Regions from separate parts of the Rhizobium sp. SU303 genome, predicted to be linked through region 3. Evidence: riboswitches for the same ligand, from Rfam matches in the RefSeq annotation. Region 3 holds a riboswitch; each other region holds the start of a gene.
What was found. A riboswitch is a leader RNA that binds a small molecule or an ion and turns the genes downstream of it on or off. The one in region 3 is predicted to bind thiamine pyrophosphate.
Positions count from the first base shown of each region.

Region 1: it holds a riboswitch for thiamine pyrophosphate, as region 3 does, so the genes downstream of both, thiM (hydroxyethylthiazole kinase) here and RlegSU303_RS21100 (YkoF family thiamine/hydroxymethylpyrimidine-binding protein) in region 3, are expected to answer to the same signal.
Region 2: it holds a riboswitch for thiamine pyrophosphate, as region 3 does, so the genes downstream of both, thiC (phosphomethylpyrimidine synthase ThiC) here and RlegSU303_RS21100 (YkoF family thiamine/hydroxymethylpyrimidine-binding protein) in region 3, are expected to answer to the same signal.
Region 4: it holds a riboswitch for thiamine pyrophosphate, as region 3 does, so the genes downstream of both, RlegSU303_RS26710 (hypothetical protein) here and RlegSU303_RS21100 (YkoF family thiamine/hydroxymethylpyrimidine-binding protein) in region 3, are expected to answer to the same signal.

Region 1 covers NZ_CP088097.1:334,691-336,887, reverse strand. Annotated here, with positions in the region: gene RlegSU303_RS30530 (hypothetical protein) at 1-927, shown strand, start outside; TPP riboswitch at 1,019-1,115, shown strand; gene thiM (hydroxyethylthiazole kinase) at 1,166-1,969, shown strand; gene thiE (thiamine phosphate synthase) at 1,966-2,197, shown strand, end outside.
Region 2 covers NZ_CP088096.1:410,700-412,896, forward strand. Annotated here, with positions in the region: gene thiC (phosphomethylpyrimidine synthase ThiC) at 1-1,084, opposite strand, end outside; TPP riboswitch at 1,178-1,289, opposite strand; gene RlegSU303_RS26505 (helix-turn-helix domain-containing protein) at 1,912-2,130, shown strand.
Region 3 covers NZ_CP088095.1:4,280,440-4,282,636, forward strand. Annotated here, with positions in the region: gene soxR (redox-sensitive transcriptional activator SoxR) at 1-411, opposite strand, end outside; TPP riboswitch at 722-835, shown strand; gene RlegSU303_RS21100 (YkoF family thiamine/hydroxymethylpyrimidine-binding protein) at 826-1,434, shown strand; gene RlegSU303_RS21105 (ABC transporter permease) at 1,447-2,197, shown strand, end outside.
Region 4 covers NZ_CP088096.1:451,780-453,976, forward strand. Annotated here, with positions in the region: partial or broken gene RlegSU303_RS26710 (hypothetical protein) at 704-1,264, opposite strand; TPP riboswitch at 1,355-1,465, opposite strand; gene RlegSU303_RS26715 (hypothetical protein) at 1,685-2,197, opposite strand, start outside.

The sequences.
Region 1 (2,197 bases), on a different replicon from region 3:
TTCGGGCCGGATGGCGCCGCAACGGCCGAAAAGGCGCGGGCGGCAGCGAAGACGCTCGATGAAACGACGTCGTTTTTCCTCGTCAAGAACGGCAACGAAGCACTCGGTTCTCCGGGAACGGATTCCGAACTCAAAGCGGATTCAGCGCCGATTGCGCTCGCCACGGACGATGCCACCAGCGCCAAAATGCTGATGGAAGCTCTCATCGCGGCGCCGACATTTAACCTCGAAAGCTCCGTCGGCAAGGCTCAAGGGCTCGGCGACGTCGTCTCGGGCCTGATCTCCGGCCCGAGAGCGGCGGTGGCGCGGTTTTTGAACCAGCTGACCTATTACGAAATGAAGAAGCGCGCCGGCATCGTCGGCGAGGCGTTGACGAAAAGCGTGCTGTCGAAGCTCGTGCTGCAACAGCCGATCCGCCTGCATCTCGTCGGCCACAGCTTCGGCGCCCGGCTGGTCGCGGCATCAGCCAACGGGCTCACCCCGGTCCCGAAGCTGGAATTCTTCTCGCTCACCCTGCTGCAGGGGGCCTTCTCGCACAATGGCTTCGCCAAGGAGATCAAGCCGGGCCTTGCCGGCGCCTTTCCCGATGTCGTTGGCAAACCGACAGGCCCGATCTGCATCACCCACACCCACAACGATCTCGCCTGCACGCTTGCCTATGCGCTGGCGTCGCGCCTGTCGCGCGATATCGCCAAGAGCATCGGCGATGCCAACGACGAGTTCGGGGCGATGGGGGCGAACGGTCCGCAGCACCTGAAGGCGGGACAGGCTGTCGAGGACGATACGGATGCCGTGTTCACGCCGCAGGCCGGCAAGGTCAACACCTTCCTGGCGGACAAGTACATCATCAAGACAGCGGCGTCGGATGCCCATAACAATGTCGCCAACGAGGATGTCGGACGGCTGCTGGCAAAGATCGTCGGCTGATCGCCTTTCGTAAAAAAACGCACGGCGCTGTCAGTCGTGGAATTGTCATTTTCAGGATGACATCAGTCCCGTTCTCTGCGAAAAAGAGCGCGATGAGAGACAGGGGCGTTCGTCGACAGACGGGCTGAGAAGCACCCTTCGAACCTGAACCGGATAATGCCGGCGGAGGGAGTCGCTCGGGGCCGCGGCACCGCCCGCACCAACCGCCCCGTGCCCGCCCCCGCCTGAAAGGGGCCACATGCAGACCAGGACCACACCAGGAGCGATGCTGAAGGCGATGCGCGAGAAGCCGCCGCTCGTTCAGTGCATCACCAATTACGTCGCCATGAATATCGCCGCGAATGTCCTGCTTGCCGCGGGCGCCTCGCCCGCCATGGTGCATGCCGCCGAAGAAGCCGGCGAATTCGCCGGGATCGCCAGCGCGCTGACAATCAATATCGGCACGCTGTCGACGCAATGGATTGACGGCATGCAGGCGGCGGCGAAGGCGGCGACATCCGCCGGCAAACCCTGGGTGCTCGATCCGGTCGCCCATTATGCCACGACCTTCCGCCGCAATGCGGTTGCCGAACTGCTCGCCCTGCGCCCGACCATCATCCGCGGCAACGCTTCCGAGATCATCGCGCTTGCTGGCGGAGAGAGCCGCGGCCAGGGCGTCGACAGCCGTGATCCGGTCGAGCAGGCGGAAGGTTCGGCGCGATGGCTGGCTGAGCGACAGCGGGCGGTCGTGGCCGTCACCGGCGCCGTCGATTTCGTCACCGACGGCGAGCAGGCCGTGCGCATCGAAGGCGGATCGGCCTTGATGCCTCAGGTCACAGCACTCGGCTGCTCGCTCACCTGCCTCGTCGGCGCCTTTGCCGCGACAGCGCCTGAGGACATCTTTGGTGCGACGGTCGCTGCACTTGCAACCTTCGCCATCGCCGGTGAGGAAGCCGCCCTTGGAGCGGCCGGCCCCGGCTCCTTCTCCTGGCGCTTCCTCGATGCGCTGGCCGCGCTCGACGCCGAAACGCTTGACGCCAGGGCAAGGATATCGGTGGTATGAAGGCTTTCGACCTTTCGCTCTATCTCGTCCTCGACGCCGATCTCTGCGCGGAGATCGGCATGGTCGAGACCGCGCGCCTTGCCATTGCCGGCGGCGCGACCATGGTGCAGCTGCGCGACAAACATGCCGGCACCATCAGGATGATCGAGACCGGCCGCGCCTTGAAACAGGCGCTGGATGGGACCGGCGCCCTCCTCATTGTCAACGATGACGTCGAGGCGGCAATCG
Region 2 (2,197 bases), on a different replicon from region 3:
CGCGGCAGATGTCGCAGATCTCCTCGAAATGCTCGTAGAGGAAGCTTTCGCGGTGATGATGGAGACACCACTTCGCCATGATCGAACCGCCGCGCGAGACAATGCCGGTGACGCGGTTGACGGTGAGCGGGATGTAGTGAAGCCGCACGCCGGCATGGATGGTGAAATAGTCGACGCCCTGTTCGGCCTGTTCGATCAGCGTGTCGCGATACACCTCCCAGGTCAGGTTCTCGGCAATGCCCTCGACCTTCTCCAGCGCCTGATAGAGCGGCACGGTACCGATCGGCACCGGCGAATTGCGGATGATCCATTCGCGGATGTTGTGGATGTTACGGCCGGTGGAGAGATCCATGACGGTATCGGCGCCCCAGCGGGCCGCCCAGACCATCTTCTCAACCTCCTCCGCCATCGATGAGGTGACGGCCGAGTTGCCGATATTGGCGTTGATCTTCACCAGAAAATTGCGGCCGATGATCATCGGTTCGGCTTCCGGATGGTTGATGTTGGCGGGGATGATCGCCCGACCCACCGCCACTTCCTGCCGGACGAATTCCGCCGTCACATGGTCCGGAATATGGGCGCCGAAACTTTCGCCGTCGCGGACTATGGCGTCCGCCTGCGCCTTGCGGCCGAGGTTTTCGCGGATGGCTATGAATTCCATCTCGGGCGTGATGATGCCGGCGCGCGCATAAGAGAGCTGGGTGACTGCACTGCCATCCTTTGCGCGCAGCGGCTGGCGTAGCGCGGGGAATTCGGGCGTCAGCCTTTCGCCGCTGGCAAAGCCGTTGTCTTCGGGACGGACATGGCGGCCCTTATAGGCCTCGACGTCGCCGCGGGCGAGAACCCAGTCACGTCGCAGTGAGGGCAGCCCCTGTTCGATACGGATCTCGGTGCCCTCGATCGTATAGGGGCCGGACGAGTCGTAGACGACAACGGGCGGCTCGCCCGATGTCGGATGCAGGCTGATTTCGCGCATCGGCACGCAAATATCGGGATGGATGTCCCCCCGACTGTAGATCTTCCTGGATGCCGGCAAGGGGCCGGTGGTGACGGTTGGGGTGATATTCTTTGCGGCGATGTTCATGGTTTGAGGCTCCAAGTTTGAGTTTGGAGACCCAGTCCTCAGCCGGAATGATGAAAAGACGCCGGCACGGATTCCACGCGTGAATCCGAAACCTCTCGAGCGCTTGCACCGTCCCTACGCCAGTATGAACTGGATCAGGTTCAACGGGTCACTGCGCGCGATAGCAGTATCTCAGCCCCTTGCCGGGACCCCCCTGGTGAATGCGAAAAAGGGTAGAGGCTTGCCGAGGGAGCTGTCAAGCGACAACTGCAATGGCTTGGGGATGCAGGTGACACTCAGGCTATCGGTGGGTGGTCGCCGCGATCAAACGAATGGAATACCGGCAGCAAGATTTTACTTTCCTACCATCTTTCGATGCCGTGATGGTTCACACCTGTTGAAGCCTATGTACCCGAGCCGTCCTTTGCTGGCGTCGAATTCATGTCGTCCATGATATCCTCGGTCGGCTCGCCGATCTGATTTGCAAGCGTTCGACTGAGACGGCGCTTCCATCCCGACATATGGAAACCTGATAGATGTTGATTTCAAAGGAGGCACGCGAAGCTGCTCGTCTTCAGTCCAAGCCCTGTACTCGATTACGGCGATCAATGTCGATTGCAGCAAGACGTCATTCTACTAGCGGGCGCCAATGATGATCGCAGGGAAAGGTTGACCCCCGGAGGCAAGGGTCGTCCACTCCTTCACCACGTTAGACCTGTACTCCATCGCACAAACTGCTAGAAAGAGCGCCCGCGGAAATCGGAGAAATCCACCGCTGCCGGACGCGGTCGGCAGCGGTGGAACTAGAAACCTTTTGTTTTCCGGCCGCCAGAAGGAAGCTTAAAGACATGAACATGGCCTCGAAGATTGCGAAATCCCCTGCTGTCCCATCCATCGGCGCCCTGCTTGCAGAGGCTCGCCAGGCTCGCGGCTATTCTTTGGACGACCTCGCAGAAACCACCGGTCTGACCGTGGCCGAGGTGACAGAACTTGAGAACGACGCGGATTTTGACGCCTCAAGGATACGAAGGACCGCGGCCGCACTAGGAGTTTTAGGCAAAATCTGAAGCACGCGTCGCGCTGAACTCGTACGCAGCTGACCTAAGGAGGGCGCCTGCAGCAGCTCACCGGGTA
Region 3 (2,197 bases):
GCAGGGATTGCGCAGCGGACAGCTTTCGATCGACAGGCAGCCGCAGCCGATGCAGCCGGTCAGACGGTCGCGCAGCAGGCTAAGCCGCCTGATTCGCGCGTCGAGATCATCCTTCCACAGCGCCGACAGCGTCTGCCAGTCGGCCACGGTCGGCGTGCGTCCCTGCGGCAGGGACTCGAACGCCGCCTGGATTTCCGAAAGTGGAATGCCGACACGCTGCGCCACCTTGATGATGCCGAGCCGGCGAAGCACATCGCGCCCATAGCGCCGCTGATTGCCTCGAGAGCGGATGCTCGAGATCAGCCCCTTGGTTTCGTAAAAATGCAGCGCCGAGACGGCCAGGCCGCTGCGCTCCGCCACTTCGCCGACCGTCAGGAGCTTGCCGAGCGGCGCTGCCGGAATTGTATCCATGCCTCTTGACCTCAAGATTAGTTGAGGTTTTATAACCCTTGCTCCTGCAATCGTAAAGTCCGCTAAGGATGCTCTATCACTTTGAATCTGCGCATATCCTTTTCCGAAAATCGATTCCGATTTTCGGGGTTATGCACTAGCCGCCTGAGGGAGGAAGCTCCGGTTCCGTTCCCGGCAGGTACGGAACCATTGGGAACACCCGGGCAGATCCTCCGCCCGGGTGTTTTCCGTCACATCCGGTTCATTCCGACCGCACGGACGGGTTCGCAATTTTGCTGTTGCGGGGAGAAAACCCCGGTGATAGTTTCCGCGCAAATAACAGGGGAGCTCCGTATTGCCGGGGCTGAGATGTGAGGCGCAAGCCTCTGGACCCTTCAAAGCTGATCTGGGTAATGCCAGCGGAGCGAGGTTCAGATGTTCTCAGGCGCACAAGTGTCACTCTATCCGATGTCCGACAATTTCGTCGGCATCATTCTCGATGCCGTCACGGCGCTCGATCCCTATCGCAACCGGCTGCGCATCGAGACCGATGACATCTCCACACTGCTGGTCGGCCCGCCTGACATTCTCTTCGCCGCCATGCACGACCTTTTCGTCGCTGCCGCGAAGACCGGCGAGCATTGCGTGCTGTCCGCTGCCATTTCACGCGGCTGCCCCGGCGAGCCCGACGACGCCATCTGCGGCGTCAGCCCCTCCCTCGGCCAGGCGGAGCCGCTTGCCGAGCGTATAACAGCCGCACTTGCCGCCGTTGAAACCACCGCCGAGACCAGACAACCGACCGCCGCGCAATTCTCGCTCTACGTCATGGGAGCCGGCACCCATATGGACGAGATCTACGGCTGCATCGACTTCCTGAAGCGCTCCGGCACCTTCGACCGCGCCAAAAATTTCTGCACCAGGCTCTCTGGCGATGCCGGCGCGGTGTTCGCCACCATTCGTGAGGCCTTCTTTCGCTTCGGCGAACCCGAAGGGCATGTGACCCTCGACATCACGGTGTCGGCCAACAGCCCGACGAAAGCTTGAAATCGAACGCTGATGATACCGTCAAAACCATCGGAATCGCGCCTTGCCGCGCTCCGCGCCGCTCTCTACCGGGGCATACCCGCCTTGCTTGCCGGCTGCGCCTTTTTGGCGGCATGGGAACTCTATGTCGATCTCTCCGGCATCAAACCATCCATCCTGCCGGCGCCTTCGCGCATCGTCATGCAGGGCTGGCTGAACCGCGAGGGACTGATTGCCAATACCTGGCCCACGCTCGGCGCGACACTCGGAGGTTTCGCCCTGTCGCTGGCCTTCGCCTTTGCCGCCTCGATCCTCATGGATTTCGTGCCCTTCATGCGCCGGGCATTGCTGCCGATCTTCATCGCCAGCCAGACCCTGCCGCTGGTGGCGATCGCGCCCCTCGTCGTCCTTTGGTTCGGCTTCGGCCTGTTGCCGAAGATCCTGCTGGTGGCGCTCGTCACCTTCTTCCCGCTGCTCGTCGCCTTGCTGCAGGGCTATGAATCGACCGACCGCGACATCGCCGAATTGCTGAATTCGATGAAGGCGAGCCGTTGGCGCATTTTTTGTCTGGCACGGCTTCCCTCCTCGCTGCCTTATTTCTTCGCGGGCCTGCGGATCTCGATCACCTATGCCGTCGTCGGCGCGATCTTTGCCGAATATGCCGGTGCCGCCCGCGGCCTCGGCATCTATATTCTCAACGCCAAGAACAATTTCCGTCCCGATCTCGTGCTCGCCGCCGTCGTCGTCAGCGCCGTGCTGACACTCTGCCTCTTCGGAGCGACGC
Region 4 (2,197 bases), on a different replicon from region 3:
TGTCTGCCCTTTTAAGCTTGTTGTACGTGAACAATCTCAGATTTGAATAGGGTGTCGCCGGTTCGAGTCCTTTCAAGGCGAGCATCCTTGACTTTCGCAATGGCGGCCGAAAAGATTGCTGAATGACGGCTTAGCGCGCCGCTGATTACGGTTGCCATCAGTTGGATCGACGCCACGGGCCCAAGCAGATTTGAATGCACGCACGGAAGTCACCTAGCTCTTCTTGACGGCAACGTTATCAAGGACCGCGCACAGGGTCTTCCCCAGCTTCTGCGCATCGTCATTTGCCTCCGCAAAGGAGGCGGTGCCGCGAGCGTCGGCACGGAAGCCATGCCTCCGCCCGCGACTACACTCCAAAAAGCAGGGCGCGCCACACGCGGGCGGTTTTAAAACGCAGCATGGATGACATTCCTTGCGTGTTTCGCGCCCTCACCGAAAGTCACCCTTCGCGAGTGTATCCGCAGGGTCGTACAAGCACTATCAATTGTCCACGCGCAGGGTCTGGTTCATGGCCGCATTGGTGCAGAAAACATCCTTACTGATGCCGGCGAGGATCCGGATTTCTTGCGGGTTTCGAATGGAGTCTCTGGCTGAATGCCCATCAACCGGAGTCGATGAACGCGCCTTGGGCGACGGCGCTCATGATCTGCAGAGCGGGGCGTATTCGTTCGATGGTGACTGGCGGGCACTGGGCCACATGGTTGATCGCCCGACCCACCGCCACTTCCCGCCGGGCGAATTCCGCCGTCACATGATCCGGAATATGCGCGCCGAAGCTCTCGCCGTCGCGGACTACGGCATCCGCCTGCGCCTTGCGGCCGGGGTTTTCGCGGATGGCGATGAACTCCATTTCCGGCGTGATGATACCGGCGCGCGCATAGGCAAACTGGGTGCCGGCCTCGCCATCCTTTGCGCGTAGCGGCCGGCGTAGCGTGGGAACTTCGGGCGTCAGCCTTTCGCCGCTGGCAAAGCCGTTGTCTTCGGGACGGACATGGCGGTCCTGATAGGCCTCGACGTCGCCGCGGGCGAGAACCCAGTCGCGTCGCAGTGAGGGCAGCCCCTGTTCGATACGGATCTCGGCGCCCTCGAGCGTATAGGGGCTGGAGGAGTCGTAGACCACAACGGGCGGCTCGCCTGATGTCGGATGTAGGCTGATTTCGCGCATCGGCACGCAAATGTCGGGATGGACGCCGCCCCGAATGTAGATCTTCCTGGATGCCGGCAAGGGGCCGGTGGTGTGGGTTGGGGTGGCTGCGATATTCATGGTTTGAGGTTCCAACTTTCGATTGGAGACCCAGTCCTCAGCCGGAATGATGAAAAGACGCCGGCACGGATTCCACGCGTGAATCCACTGCTTCGAGCGCTTGCACCGTCCCTACGCCAGTATGAACTGGATCAGGTTCAACGGGTCACTGCGCGCGATAGCAGTACCTCAGCCCCTTGATGGGACCCCCTGGTGAATGCAAAAAGCGTAGAGGTTTGCCGAGGGAACTGTCAAGCGACAATCTGCGATGGCTTGGGGTCAGGTTACACACAGGCTATCGTGCGTGGTCGCCGCGATCAAACGAATCGACAAGTCAATCGCCCGACCGGCACGCTTGTGCAAGCCGGACGCCTTTGTCCCATGCCGTGGCTTTCTATTTTATCCCGCGCAGTGCAGCAAGTGTACCGAGATACCGAAGCGCTATTGAGAAAGCAGGCGCGGAACTGGAAAGTCTAGGACCTTGTCCGTGTAACTTTCGACCAAGGCGCTAAACGGAGTGCCGTCTTGAAGTTTCAGTATGGCACGATGTTCGAGCAGGAACGGCGGCAGGCTAAGGGAACTTGTTTTATGCGTTATTAAGCCGTCCATGTCCCAGCCTTCGGATAGAGGGGACCAGAGCAACTTGGCAGACAGGTTTGTGCGAGTGAAATTGAGAGCCTGAACGGCTCTGCCAAACGCGATATCGCTGGTATTCAACGCCCGATTCATTTCTGCAGTTAATTTTGCAGGTACATACCAGTTGTCGGCTTCGGACAAGACGCGGTCGCCGCAGACCAGGCGGACGCGGCGATAAGCGATAAGCTCACCGGGTCCAACGGTCAGAAGTTCATGGATGTGCTCATCGGCCGGTTTGCCTTGCCTGTCCACACGCTGAGCCACGATCTTGGAACCTTTCGGTGCGAGCTTATGCGCGGCGCACCAGCGGTCAAGGGT